Ruegeria pomeroyi DSS-3: one gene and its partner. The protein of the gene in region 2 interacts with the protein of the main gene of each other region in a pairwise test. Links are inferred from orthologs where the notes say so. Each region holds a gene or a part of one and is shown on either strand. Other genes may lie near its edges. The genes, in order: SPO_RS18830 and def.

What was found.
Region 1: the proteins of def (region 2) and SPO_RS18830 interact in binary tests that used the Escherichia coli proteins (3 or more experiments, as listed by UniProt). The link is inferred for Ruegeria pomeroyi DSS-3 from one-to-one orthologs.

The regions. Positions count from the first base shown.
Region 1 is NC_003911.12:3,921,389-3,928,513, reverse strand. Bases 2,720-5,495 are described here. They hold SPO_RS18830 (aspartate-semialdehyde dehydrogenase), read right to left. Parts: upstream 4,731-5,495; coding sequence 3,708-4,730; downstream 2,720-3,707. Other genes in these bases: SPO_RS18825 (MFS transporter), read right to left, coding at 4,814-5,495; SPO_RS18835 (hypothetical protein), read right to left, coding at 3,050-3,229; SPO_RS18840 (hypothetical protein), read right to left, coding at 2,821-3,012. In the rest of the region: SPO_RS18855 (carbonic anhydrase), read left to right, coding at 1-598; SPO_RS18850 (hypothetical protein), read left to right, coding at 642-1,121; SPO_RS18845 (DUF4139 domain-containing protein), read right to left, coding at 1,090-2,709; more of SPO_RS18825, read right to left, coding at 5,496-5,986; SPO_RS18820 (DUF3095 domain-containing protein), read left to right, coding at 6,123-7,125.
Region 2 is NC_003911.12:3,419,190-3,426,257, reverse strand. The notes cover bases 1-2,719. They hold def (peptide deformylase), read left to right. Parts: upstream 1-960; coding sequence 961-1,479; downstream 1,480-2,719. Other genes in these bases: fmt (methionyl-tRNA formyltransferase), read left to right, coding at 2,472-2,719; def (peptide deformylase), read left to right, coding at 1,970-2,467; def (peptide deformylase), read left to right, coding at 1,476-1,973; SPO_RS16310 (MalY/PatB family protein), read right to left, coding at 1-861. Also shown: more of fmt, read left to right, coding at 2,720-3,377; SPO_RS16285 (hypothetical protein), read left to right, coding at 3,391-3,627; SPO_RS16280 (GlsB/YeaQ/YmgE family stress response membrane protein), read left to right, coding at 3,629-3,868; SPO_RS16275 (trimeric intracellular cation channel family protein), read right to left, coding at 3,935-4,564; rnhA (ribonuclease HI), read right to left, coding at 4,561-5,028; SPO_RS16265 (class I SAM-dependent DNA methyltransferase), read right to left, coding at 5,021-5,614; SPO_RS16260 (DUF3429 domain-containing protein), read right to left, coding at 5,611-6,063; SPO_RS16255 (LysE family translocator), read right to left, coding at 6,060-6,674; SPO_RS16250 (glutathione S-transferase family protein), read right to left, coding at 6,741-7,068. UniProt on the Escherichia coli protein: Removes the formyl group from the N-terminal Met of newly synthesized proteins. Requires at least a dipeptide for an efficient rate of reaction. N-terminal L-methionine is a prerequisite for activity but the enzyme has broad specificity at other positions.

The DNA of each region.
Region 1 (7,125 bases), 500 kb from region 2 along the record:
GAAGGCGACTACCTATACCGAGAACCAGGTCTGGTATCGGCGTCTGGCCAGCGAAGGCCAGCGGCCGCGCGCCATGGTGATCTCGTGCTGCGACAGCCGGGTGCATGTCACCTCGATCTTCGGGGCCGATCAGGGAGAGTTCTTTATCCACCGCAACGTCGCCAATCTGGTGCCGCCCTATCTGCCCGATGGCGACCATCACGGCACCAGTGCCGCAGTGGAATATGCAGTGACGGTGCTGAAGGTCGCGCATCTGATCGTGCTGGGCCATTCGCAATGCGGTGGCGTGCGCGGATGCCTGGACATGTGCAAGGGCCACGCGCCGCAGCTGGAGGCCAAGGAAAGCTTTGTCGGGCGCTGGATGGATATCCTGAAGCCGAAATACGATCATGTGGCCAAGATCGAAGACGAAGACGAGCAGGTTCGGCAACTAGAAAAACACGCCGTCGTCGCCTCGCTGGAGAACCTGATGACCTTCCCCTTCATCGCCTCGGCGGTCGAGGAAGGATCGCTGAGCCTGCATGGCCTGTGGACCGATATCGGCGAAGGTGGCCTGCAATGCTATGAACCGGGGGATGAGCGGTTCGTGCCGGTCTAAAGCGTTAGGGTTACGTTAACTTGAATCGTGGAGGCTCGGAGCCATGTCGCTCCGAGAGATCATGCTGAAACTGGATGAATCGACCCTGCGCGCCGCGATGCGGCTGGCGCAGGACAGCGATGTTACGCTGGGCCAGTTCGTTCGCGTTGCAGTGGAGGCGGAAATCCAGCGGCGCAGCCGAAACGCGAAGACGCCCAATCGGGCGGATGAGCGGCTCCTCGCGTCCTTGCGGACGCTCCTCGCCGCCGATTTCGCCCATGCCCGCAGCTGGGCTGACCTCTCATGCCGCCTGTCGCGTCAGGGTTTCGCGCTGCGCGAGGCGGGCGGCGGCCTTGCCCTGCATCGCCACCCGTCGGGCGAACGCCTGTGCAAGGCCTCGGAGCTTGGACATTCCTATGCCACGCTGATGCGCCGCTTCGATGCGCCGTTCCCCGGTCACAGTCACAGATATCTGGCCGACCGGATGCTTGGCCGGCCAGACAGGAACGATATCACCGCAGCTCCATCCCCTCGGGCCAGTTGATCGCCGTATCCAGACGGATGATCCGCTCTGCCTCTGGCGCAAGCTCCATCTTCCAGGCCAGAATGCCGCGCAGCCGGTCCACATCCTGTTCATCCGGTTTGGGTGTGGCGGTCCAGTCAATCACCAGATCCTCCTGCTCGGAATAGGGCACCTGATCAAAAACCCTGAGCGGCCAGCTCTCTCCGGTCAGGTTGCGCACCGCAATCTCGACCCGCTCGTTCTGCGCGTTCGAGCGCGTGATGATCCCGGTGTCGCCCGTCGACCTGTTCAGCACCGCGCGTTCGACCGTCAATCCGTAGATCGGCCCGAACCCGAGCGTCACCTCTTCGCCCTCGACAATCTGCGGCGTCGCTTCAAGGGCCACCATCACCCCATCGACAAAGCGGCGCCCGCTGTCAGATGGCAGGATCGTGCGCCCCGTGGAATTGCGAAACCGCGCCATCCGAAAGGCGTGGCTGTCATGCTGCGCCGCCGCCTGGGCAAACACCTCTGCTGCCTCGCTCACCCTGCCGATCTCCAGAAACGTGTCCTCGACCCCCGAGATCAGCGTAACCGGCGCGGATAGCGTATAGGTCTGGCCGGTGCCGGGAACGTCATAGGCGGGTTGAAACTCGTCGACGATAACCGGTGCTTCGACGACCGCCTCGGCCATGGCGCCTTTGAACATCCGCTCTTCACGCTCGGGCTCGACGATCCGGCGCAAAAGCGGCCAGAGCGTTGACGGGCTGGCCCTGTCCATCGGGCGCAGGGTCGAGATGCTGAGCGCGATCTCGCTCCAGTCGTCGCCAGTATCCTGCGTCACCCGCGCGCCCAGGCGAATGTCGACCTGGGGAGAGGCGCCGGTGGTGAGATAAAGATCGGTTACGGGCTGCCAGCCAGCCTCTAAGGTCAGATAACCGATGTCGATTTCGACCGTCCCCTCTGCCTCAAGCTCAAGGTCCAGCGTCAGCACGCCCCGATCCTCGGTTGCCCCGGAAACGGCGGCCAGATCCTGCATCGCCGCTTGCAGCTCTTCCTCGAGCGCGGTCAACTTGCGTTCGATCCCGCGCGCCTCGATCTCGGCGTCCTGCGCCGCACGGGCCGAGGTCAGCGCCTCTTCTGCGATCATCCGGGTGATGGCGCGCAAGGTCTCGGGTTCGGCCCCGGCCAAACCCTCGTTCTCGCCGAGACGGGCCAGAAAGCCCGACGCCTGATCAGCGGCCCGAGCCCTGAGCCGCGCGGTCTCTGCCGCGTCCCGGACAGCCAGGATTTGCTGTTCGACCGCGCGGACCCGCTCGCGCGCTGCCAGATAGGCCGCGCTGCGATAATCGTGCCAGGGCACATCCGAATGCCGGAACTTGCGCGCCAGCACGCGCGCACCCGCTACCTGGATATCGAGGGTTTCCAGCTCTGGGCCGTCAACGGGAATGCCCAACAGGGTCAAATCATGCCGCCCGGCCGGCAGTTCCATGGAAAGCTGTCGCCGGACCGCGGCCCCCTGGGGAAAGACAGTCGCCGCCGTGACCGTGGTCTCGGTGGAATAGGACCCGGCCAAACCCGGTGTGACCGTGCTGAACAGGGCCACGACAAACGGAACAAAAAAGCGCATCAGAAATCCTTGATCAGAGGCAATGGGATAGCGGCAGGCTGGCATCTCAACCCTGACTGCACAAGAAAAAGGCGCCCGATGGGCGCCCTTTCGAAATCCGATCCAAAGGTCTTAGGCGGCGATCCGCTCATCCTCGACCCGGGCCCGGACCGAGCTGAAGATCGGCTTGGCCTTTTGGCGGGCACGGTGGGCAAACAGGTTGATCACCTCGTTTTCGCGCTCGGCTCCCTGACGGGTCAGGCGCAGATATTGCAGCGCGGCGATACGGTTGTGGCGGGCTTTGTGGGCAAGGGTCTGGGTCATCTCTGTCACTCCTGAATATGGTGCTGAACGGTCTGGATCAGGCGGCGTCGCCGGAGCTGCCCCAGGGGGTCGAAACGAAGAACACGCCGTTTGCGGTGCGCAGCGCCCGGCCCCGTGCCCGCCAGTCGGCAAGCGACAGGACGTTGTCGGCGTTGGCTTCGACGCCCGAAACGGGGGTTTGGATGTCGCGACGCGGGAAGGTGATGATGGTTGCCATTTTCGTTTTCCTCTTTGTCCAGAGGCGATACCGCCTTGTTGTTCCTGATGGGTCGGATCGCACCGCTTGGGGGGAAGGGGCGGTGGTCCGAACTCTTTACACTTGGGCACATTCTCGGCGGCACCGGGGAGGGGGCACAACTCTACCGGTACCTCTGCGAGGGTATTTTTCCGGTGGTCCCTGATGTATCCGCCGAAGGTTCGATTTCCTGATGACTTGATGTTTGGCCGCGATTCGGTCGGGAATCGTGCAAGATTGTGTCAAAAAAGTGATAAATCACATTAAAAACAAAAGTTTGTCCGCGATCTGGCCAAAATTAGCCATGTTTAGGACAGATTTTAGAGATTTCGGAAACAGGTCAATTCCGGTAGAGAAACCCGCCCTGACTCGACCTTGAGTTGATCTTGTGAACAGAGCAAACAAAAACACCCCCGCCCGACCGGGCGAGGGTGCTGAAAAGAGTCTTGATCGGGCGATGTCAGCCCTTCTTCAGAACCTCACGGCCCAGCAATTCGGCGATCTGAACCGCGTTCAGCGCCGCGCCCTTGCGCAGGTTGTCCGAGACGCACCACAGGTTCAGCCCGTTCTCGACGGTCGAATCCTGCCGGATGCGGCTGATGAAGGTGGCGAAATCGCCCACGCATTCCTTGGGCGTGACGTAGCCGCCGGGCTCGCGCTTGTCGATCACCATGATGCCGGGGCTTTCGCGCAGGATGTCGCGGGCCTCGTCCTCGTCCAGGAATTCCTCGAACTCGATGTTGATCGACTCGGAGTGACCGACGAACACCGGCACCCGCACGCAGGTTGCGGTGACCTTGATCGAGGGATCGACGATCTTCTTGGTTTCGGCGACCATCTTCCATTCCTCCTTGGTCGAGCCGTCTTCCATGAAGACGTCGATATGGGGAATGACGTTGAAGGCGATTTCCTTCTGGAACTTCTTCGGGGGCACGTCCGAGGTCGGGTTATAGACCGCCTTGGTCTGTTCCCACAGCTCGTCCATGCCGTCCTTGCCCGCGCCCGAGACCGATTGATAGGTCGAGACGACGACGCGCTTGATCGTGGCGCGGTCGTGCAGCGGCTTCAACGCCACCACCATCTGCGCGGTCGAGCAGTTGGGGTTGGCGATGATGTTCTTCTTGGCATAGCCATGCACCGCCTGCGGGTTGCATTCGGGCACGATCAGCGGAATGTCCGGGTCGTAGCGGTAGAGCGAACTGTTGTCGATCACCACGCAACCGGCCGCGGCCGCCTTGGGCGCATAGACCTTGGTCGCGTCCGAGCCGATGGCGAACAGCGCCATGTCCCAGCCGGTGAAGTCGAAAGTGTCCAGATCCTGGGTCTTGATAGTCTTGTCGCCAAAGCTGACTTCGGTGCCCAGGGATTTACGGCTTGCCAGCGCGGCAATCTCATCCACGGGGAACTGGCGCTCGGCCAGGATGTTCAGCATTTCGCGGCCCACATTGCCCGTGGCGCCAGCGACGACGACGCGATAACCCATTTTCTTGTTTCTCCAGATATACCCGGTCGCCTTGACCGGCGGCGGTTCCATACAGGGAAAGTGACGGCGAGGAAAGACCCCAGTCAGGCCAGACTGTCGCGGCTGAACAGATAGATCACCAGACCAACGACCAGCGAGACCGCGAAAAAGGTCACGATTGCGGTATAGGGCGCGGCCGGGCCAGCGGCGGCATAGCTTTCGTGCAGGCGCCCGGTGACGAATTGCATCAACCCGACGCCGCCAATGCCGAAGAGGTTGAGCAAGGTTACTCCACGCCCCACCAGATGCGTAGGAATAAAGGCGCGGCCATGCGCCATGATCACTGGGAACGAGGCGCCAAGAAAGCCGATCGCCGCCAACAGCGCAACCGAGGACCAGACGCCGAGGTCGATCCACAGAACCAGCAGGGCCAGTGCCAGTACGCCGCCCAGGTTGCCGCCAAAGACCACCCATTTCCGCGAGCCGAGAACCCGGTCGAGCGGTCCATAGGCAAAGGTGCCGGCAATCATCGCCGCCCCCATGATCAGCGTCGCCTGCCCGATCTGGCCGGTGTCCAGGTCAAACACATCGCGCAGATAGGGTCCCGCCCAAAGCCCGCGCAGCGCCGCCGCAGGCGCATAGGCCACCAGCATCAGCGGCAGGATCGTCCACAAGAGCGGCTGTTTGAGCAGATCGAGCAGCGATCCCTTGGTGTCGTGCTGCACCATCTCGGGGTCGCGCACCGATAGCCAGATACCCGCTGCCACCGCTGCCGAGATTGCCGCCAACCCGGCCAGCGTCGCGCGCCAGCCCATCAGTTCGACCGCCAGCGCGGTCGGGTATGAGGCCACCAGGTTGCCCACCGATCCCACGCCCAGCATCACGGCGGCCAGGGTGGCAAATTGTGCGGGCGGATATTCGCGCGCGAAGATGAAGTAAGAGGCCATCAGCACCGGCGAACAACCGACCCCAATCAACACCATGGCCGCGCTAATGTGAACAGGCGTCGTGGCCAGGGCAAACAGCGCGGCACCACCACCGCCACCCACCAGAAGAAGGGCCGCGGCGGTCCGGCGCGGTCCGATCCGGTCCAGCGCCCAGCCCACGGGAATCTGCATCGCGGCGAAGGTCAGGAACCACAGGCCCGAGGCAAAGGCCAGATCGTCGGGTTGCGCACCGATATCACGTGCCAGGTCTGCGGTCAGTACCGCCAGAAAGGCACGAAAGAACTGGCTCAGCACATAGGCCAGACACAGAATGATCAGACCGGCCTGCATGCGTTTACCTCTCCGATATGCGCCTGCGTGATGGTTGACATGTTATCTGTCGCGGCACAAGCGCGCCTGCTGTGCGGCAAGGCTCTGGATTTCGCCGTCAGGCTGCTATGTAGAGTCATATTGTTGTGAGGGTCACATGGTTGAAGATCCGGATTCGTTTTATGCCTCGCTGCGCCCGGTGATGGATTTCCCCGAGCTGTCTGAACCATCGCGGTTCACACCCCTTCCCGATGACTGGGTGCTGGGCACTGCCGATATCGTCGACAGTACCGGAGAGATCGCGCGCGGGCGCTACAAGACCGTGAACATGGTCGGCGCGGCGGTGATCTCGGCCATGATCAACGCAATGGGCGACCAGCGCTTTCCCTATGTCTTTGGCGGCGACGGCGCCGGTTTCGCGGTCCCCGGCGACAAGGCCGAGCGGGTCCGCACAGTGCTGGCCGATCTGCGCCGCTGGGCGGCAGAGGAGTTCGACATCGCCCTGCGCGCCGCGCTGGTGCCGGTCGCCACGATCCGCGCCGCCCGGCGGGATGTAAGGGTGGCCCGCTATGCGGCTTCGCAGGGGGTCGATTACGCCATGTTTTCGGGCCGGGGGCTGGCCTGGGCCGAAGCACGGATGAAGGCTGGTGAATTCGTTGTCGATCCTGCCCCTCCCGGCGCTCAGCCCGATCTGACCGGCCTGTCCTGCCGCTGGTCCAACATGCGCGCCCGGAACGGGCAGATCGTGTCGCTGGTGATCGCCCCCACCGAGACGGCAAGCGAGCGTGACTTTGCCGATCTGGCCCGCCGCGTCATGGCCACTGCTGACGGGCTCGAGCGGAGCGGCCACCCGGTACCGCCCGGCGGCCCCGGCGTGACCTGGCCACCGCCGGGCCTGACGCTGGATGCCCATGTGTCGCGCGAGGGCCGCAGTCTGGCCCTGCACAAAATGAAGCTTCTGGGTCAGAACCTGCTGATCTGGCTGCTGTTTCGCACCGGCCTTCGGCTGGGCGACTTCCGGCCCGATCACTATGCCCGCATGGTCAGCCGCAATGCCGATTACCGCAAATTCGATGACGGGCTGAAGATGACCCTCGATTGCGACGCCGAGACGCGCGCCAGGATCGAGACGATCCTTGAAGATGCGCGGCGCCGCGGCA
Region 2 (7,068 bases):
TTCCGCCCCCTCGGGCGAATAGGCAGCCAGCGTCGCCATCTGCCCGGTCGAGTTCGGCGCCAGCGACAGCGCCGCCATCCGCTTGGCAAAGCGGCCGCGCAGTTCGGGATCGGGGATGATGACCTGGCCAGTGTGCAGGCCCGCTATGTTGAAGGTCTTGGAGGGCGCGGTCAGCATCAACAGCCGGTCGATGATATCGGGCGCCGCGTTGGGCATCGGGATATGAGTGTGACCCGGATAGACCAGGTCATGGTGGATCTCGTCCGACACAAGAAGCAGATCGTGCCGTTTGGCGAAATCGGCCACCGCGCGCAGCTCTTCCTGTGTCCAGACCCGGCCGCCCGGATTGTGCGGCGAGCACAGGATCACCATGCGCTCGTTGCCGGTCATCTGCGCGTCATAGGCGGCGAAATCCATCTCGTACCGGCCATCGGTGTTAACCAGCTGGCATTCCACCACCTGACGGCCCGCATTGCGGATCACCTTGGCAAAGGCATGATAGACCGGTGTGAACAGCACGATCCCGTCGCCCGGCTGGGTGAAGGTATCAAGGCACATGCCGACGCCATTCACCAGCCCGGTGGTTGTAAAGATCGCCTCGGGCGCCACATCCCAGTCGTGGCGGTTGCGCATCCACCAACGGATCGCGTCAGTATAGGGTTTGGAGTAATCCACGTAGCCCAGCACGCCATGGTCGGTCATCTCGCGCAGCCTGGCCAGCACATGATCGGGCGCGCGGAAATCCATGTCGGCGACCCACATGGCCAGCCCGTCCTGGGCGGGCACGCCATAGATGGGCTCCATCATGTCCCATTTCGAACAAAAGGTTCCGTGGCGGTCGATCAGGTCGTCAAAGCTCATCTGTGTCTCCGGGGTCATCTGGTCGGGCAGAGGCTAGCCTGTTTGCCGCCGTGCGCAAGGGGCGTTGCAGCAGAGCGGGCAATCGCCTAAATCGGGGCCATGAAACGTGCTATTCTCATTCATCCCGATCCGCGCCTGAAAAAGGTCTGCGCACCCGTTGCCGATATCTCGGACGAATTGCGGGCGCTGGCCGACGATATGCTGGAAACCATGTATGACGCGCCGGGCATCGGCCTGGCGGCGCCGCAGATCGGTGTGCTCGACCGCTTGATCGTGCTCGATTGCGTCAAGGAAGAAAGCGCGCCCGCGCGCCCGCTGGTGATGTTCAACCCGCGCGTGGTGGCCGCCTCGGACGAAACCAATATCTACGAGGAAGGCTGCCTGTCCATCCCCGAGCAATATGCCGAGGTGACCCGCCCCAAGGTGGTGGATGTCGAATGGATCGACCGGGACGGCAAATTGCAAAGCGAGACATTCGACGGGCTCTGGGCCACTTGCGTGCAGCACGAGATCGACCATCTGGATGGCAAGCTGTTCATCGACTATCTCAAGCCGCTGAAACGCCAGATGATCACCCGCAAGATGCAGAAGCTGAAGCGCGAGCGAGCCCGGGCGTGAGCGTCCTGCCGATCCTGACCTGGCCCGATGCGCGCCTGTCGTGGCGCTGTGATCCGGTTGAGGGGATCGTGCCCGACGATCTGATCCGCGACATGTTCGACACGATGTATGCCGCCAAGGGACGCGGTCTGGCGGCGCCTCAGGTCGGCGTGATGCAGCGGTTTTTCGTCATGGATGTCGGCTGGAAAGAGGGCCCCCCCAGCCCGATGGCGATGATCAACCCGGTGATCATGGCCGCCGAGCGGGTGCCGGTCGAGATGGAGGAGGTGTGCCTGTCGATCCCCGGCCTGTCGGTGCCCGTCACCCGGCCCAAGGCGGTAACCGTGCAATGGACCGCGCCCGAGGGCGACATTCACATGGCCGATTTCGACGGGTTCGAGGCGCGCTGCATCCAGCACGAATTCGACCATCTGAACGGGGTCGTCACGCTGGATCATCTGGACCCGCGGGCCCGCGCCGCCATGCTGTCCGCTTATGAGGGAAACCATTCATGACCGTTCGCCGCTGTCTGCCCTGGCCCGACAAGCATCTGCGCACCCGCGCCGCCGAGGTGAGCGAGATCACCGACGAGATCCGCGCCATCTGGACCGACATGATCGACACGATGGAGGCGATGCCCGGTGTGGGCCTGGCCGCGCCGCAGATCGGGGTGATGCTGCGGCTGGCGGTGGTCGACGGCTCGTCCGAGCGGGGCCGCGCGGTGCGTCTGGCGAACCCTGAGATCCTGCATGCCTCGATCGAGCTGCGCGAACATGACGAGGCCAGCCCCAACCTGCCCGGCGTCTCGGCAAAGCTGAAACGCCCGCGCGCGGTGACGGTGCGGTTCCTGAACGAACAGGGGCAGGTCGACCGGCGCGATTTCGTCGGCATCGAGGCGACCAGCGTGCAGCACCAGATCGACCACCTGAACGGGCGGATGTATTTCGACAATCTCAGCAAGGTGAAACGCGACATGCTGCTGCGCAAGGCGCGCAAGCTGGGGGGCTGAGGTCATGCGCGTCGTGTTCATGGGAACCCCCGATTTCTCGGTCCCGGTGCTGGAGGCGCTGGTCGCGGCCGGGCATGAGATCGCTGCCGTCTATTGCCAGCCGCCGCGCCCGGCGGGGCGCGGGAAAAAGGACCGCCCGACCCCGGTCCATGCCCGCGCGCTGGACCTGGGGCTGGAGGTGCGCCACCCGGTCTCGCTGAAAGGGGCCGAGGCGCAGGCGGATTTCGCCGCACTCGGCGCCGATGTGGCGGTGGTGGTGGCATATGGGCTGATCCTGCCGCAAGCGGTGCTGGACGCGCCGCGCCATGGCTGCCTCAATATCCACGCCAGCCTGTTGCCACGCTGGCGTGGCGCGGCGCCGATTCACAGGGCGATCATGGCGGGTGACGAAGCGACCGGCATCTGCATCATGCAGATGGAGGCGGGTCTCGATACAGGTCCGGTGCTGCTCAGGTCGAGGACGCCCATTCGGGCGGAGGAGACCACCGGCGCCTTGCACGACCGGCTGTCGGCGATGGGCGCCGACCTGATCGTCGAGGCTCTGGCACGCCTGCCCGAACTGACGCCCGAGCCGCAACCCGAGGATGGCGTCACCTATGCCGCCAAGATCGACAAGGCCGAGGCGCGGGTGGACTGGACCCGCCCCGCGGTCGCGATCGACCGGCAAATCCGGGGCCTCTCGCCCTTTCCCGGCGCCTGGACCGAGATTGCGGGCGAGCGGGTGAAACTGCTCGCCTCGCGCCTGGACGAGGGGCAGGGCACCCCGGGTGAGGTGCTGGACGATGCCCTGACCATCGCCTGTGGCACCGGCGCCATCTCACTCATCCGCTTGCAACGGGCGGGCAAGGCGGCGCAGGATGCCGATATCTTCCTGCGCGGCTGGCCCGTGCCAAAGGGAACCCGCCTGTAGAAGGGGATTGCGCATGTTCATGGTTCTGATGGGAACGGTGGTGATCGCCGGGATCGTCGGCTACATTTCCGAGAAATCGGGGTTCACCCATAACGGCTATCTGCAATCCATCATCATCTGCGTGGGCGGGGCCTTCCTGTTTTACTTTGTGCGGATCATGTTCGGGATCGGCTTTGGATCTGCGGGGATGAACGCCATCCTTTCGTCTATCGGCGCGCTGATCATCGTCCCCTTCCACTGGAGGAAATGAGATGCATATCGTTGTCCTGATCATCATCGGCGCCGCTGCCGGGTTTCTGGCCACCCGGCTGATGCGGGTCGAGGCGGATATTCCCACCACCATGCTGATCGGCATCGTTGGCGCACTGATCGGCGGGCTGATCCTGCGGGCGCTTCTGACCATGATGGGCTGGCTGTCGGGCTTTGTCGGCGCGGTACTGGGCGCGCTTCTGGTGGTCTGGCTCTGGCAGACCTATCTGCGGCGGCGCTGAGACGCGCCGGACGAGTGCGAGGCTCTGCCTCGCGCTTCGGAGTATTTTGGGCGAAATGAAGAGGCGTCAGCCGCGCGTGCGCGGCGGGCGGCTTTTATAGACCGGCAGGCGCCAGCCAAAGATCAGTGACCCGGCGCGCAGACCCCAGCAGACAAGCGCGCAAAGGCCCAGCGCGGGCAGCGTGGCCAGCCCCAGCCCGGTGGCGATCACCGCCGCCACCGCTCCCGCCAGCGCGCAAGAGACATAGAGTTCGCCCTGTTTCAGGACCAGCGGTACCTCGTTGCAGACCACATCGCGCATCAGCCCGCCCAGGCAGCCGGTCATCATCCCCATCAGGACTACGATCACGGGCGGTTGCCCCTGCGCCAGTGCGACCCCGGTGCCGGCCGCCACCGCGATGGACAGTGCAAAACTGTCCAGCCAGATCAGCAGGCGATAGCGGCTTTCGACCAGATGCGCGGTGAAGAAGACCAGCGCCGCAGCACCGGAGGCGATCAGGATATAGGCGGGCTGGCCCACCCAGAACACCGGGTCACGGCCCAGAAGCAGGTCCCGCACGGTGCCACCCCCCACCGCCGTCAGGCAGGCGACAAAGGCAAACCCAACCAGGTCGAGCTGCGCCCGGCTGGCCACCAGCGCGCCGGTCAGGGCAAAGACCAGAACCGAGGCGTAATCAAGCAGCGCAAGCAGGCTCACGCGCGGGCCTTTTTCGGCTTGAAGGGTTTCATGCCTGCACGCGCCAACTCGTCGGCGCGTTCGTTCTCGGGATGTCCCGCATGGCCCTTGACCCACTTCCAGGTCACGTCATGGCGTGCCTGCGCCAAGTCAAGACGCTGCCACAGTTCGACATTCTTGACCGGTTTCTTGCCGGCGGTCTTCCAGCCGTTGCGCTTCCAGCCGAATATCCAGCCGGTCACACCGTTCTTTACATAGGCGCTGTCGGTGACCACGGTGATTTTCGAGGGCCGCTCCAGCGTTTCCAGCGCGTTGATCGCAGCCAAGAGTTCCATCCGGTTGTTGGTGGTCTCAGCCTCGCCACCGCACAGCTCGCGTTCCTTCAGCACGGTCTCGCCCTCGATGGCGCGCAACAGCACGCCCCAGCCGCCGGGGCCGGGATTGCCGGAACAGGCGCCGTCGGTATAGGCAAACAGCTCAGGCATGGGCGCGCATCGCGATCCAGTCCTCGACCTTGCCGCTAAGCCCCGGCCCAGCGCCGAAAGAGCGGGCGGTGATGGTGAATCCGGCCTGTTGCAACAGATGTTCCAACGCGTCCTCCTGGTAATAGCTGTAGAACCGACCGAGGCTGTCGCGCCCTTCGCCGGTCCCGAGCTTGAGGGCGATATGGAAAATCCCGCCGGGTTTCAAGGCCCGAAACAGGTGCGCGAGATGGCCGGGGAACTCGGCCTGCGGGGCGTGCAACAGGCTGAAATTGGCCCAGATGCCGTCATAGGCGGCGGTCTCGTCGATCTCGTCGAACCGGGCCTGACGGGCGGTGACGCCCGGGTGCCGCGCGGCCAGCGCCACCATTTCGCCCGAGGCATCGACCGCCACCACCGTCAGACCAGTCTGCGCCATCCGGGCCGCAGAGGTGCCGGGGCCGCACCCGAGGTCAAGCACCCGGCCCCCCGGGGGCAGGGCGGCGACAAAGGCCTCCAGCGCGGGGTCGGCGGCGTTGTGATCCTCGGTCAGCGCGGCATAATCGCTGGCGCGGTCGTCATAGATGCGGATCGTTTCCGGGTCGCTCACAAGAAGGCTCCTACTGCCAGGCAAATGGTAACGACCGCCGTCAGCAGCAGGCGCAGCCGCATCCACCAGACCGGCGCCAGCCCCCAGCTGGCAAAGGCCGCATCCAGCATCAACAGGCCCAGAAAGCCGAAGATCAGGTTGATCGCCGCGCCGGTCGGGCCGCCCCCGGTCATGAAAAAGGCCCAGAGCGCGGGCAGCACCGCAAGTACATAGCCGGTCGCGGCGCGGCGGTCATCGGCCTTGGTCGCAAAGCCCCAGAGCACGCCGGACATGAAGGCCAGGATGATCTGGCCATAGGCGATCTGCACATAAGGCCCCACAAAGCGGGGGCCAAGCGCAGCAGCGCCCCAGGCCTGCGCCGCCGGGCTCAGATAGGTAAGCGCGCCCCAGAGGAATGGGATCAGCCCCGCAAGGCCCAGGATCAGCGGTGCGCGGGGGATGGCGGTCATGCGCGCTCCATCGCGAGACGGGCGGCAAGCCCGGCAAAGACCAGGGCAAAGCCGCGCCCCATCCAGCGCAGCGCCCGTTCGCTTTGCATCAGATAGGTGCGCGCGGCCGAGGCGAAGGCGCCATAGAGCAGGAACACGGCAAAGGTCATCGCCATGAAGACGAGGCCCAATAGGCTCATCTCGGCAGTGGCACTGGCCGGGTTGCCGGACAGGAACGGCGGCAGCAGCGCCAGGAAAAAGACGGAAAGCTTGGGGTTCAGGATGTTGATCAGCGCCCCGCGCCAGGCGATCCGCCAGCCGGGCTGGTGGCTGTGCTCGGATCGGATCGCCAGGGCGCCGTCACTGCGCAGCGCCTGCCAGGCGAGGTAGAGCAGATAGGCGACACCAGCGGCCTTGACCAGTTGGAACAAAAGCGCCGAACTGTGCAGGATCGCCGCAAGCCCCAGAATAGCCGCCGCCAGATGCGGCAGGATGCCAAGCGTACAGCCCAGCGCCGCCCAGGCCGCCGCGCTGCGACCGCGCCCCAGACCGATCGCCAGCGTATAGATCACACCGGTGCCGGGGGCCAGGACAACGACAAAGGCGGTGATGAAAAATTGCAATGAAATCATGAATCTAACCCTTTTCTGTCGTCGGTCCGCTGTCGGTTCCTATGCAGCCTAGCGGTGAACCTGCGGCTAGGGAAGCGGGGTTTCGGTAAGGTGCAGGCTGTCCCGCCCGGCCATATCCTGCCACCATGCCGCCAATGCGGGATAGCGCCGCAGCAGGTCCGCCCCCTCTGGCGCCTGTACAAAGGCTGCGATCATCGGCGCCAGATGGCAATCGGCGCGCGTCACCGGCCCCGAGAGCACCAGCCCCTCGGCCGCGATCTCGTCAAGCGCGGCCAGAACCGCCGGTGCACGCTCCATCCCCTCGCGCAGGCTCTGCTGCGACGCGGGTTCGCCCATCGCCGGGCGAAACACCGCGTGGGAATAGACCTGCCGGACCAGGGGCCAATAGGCATAG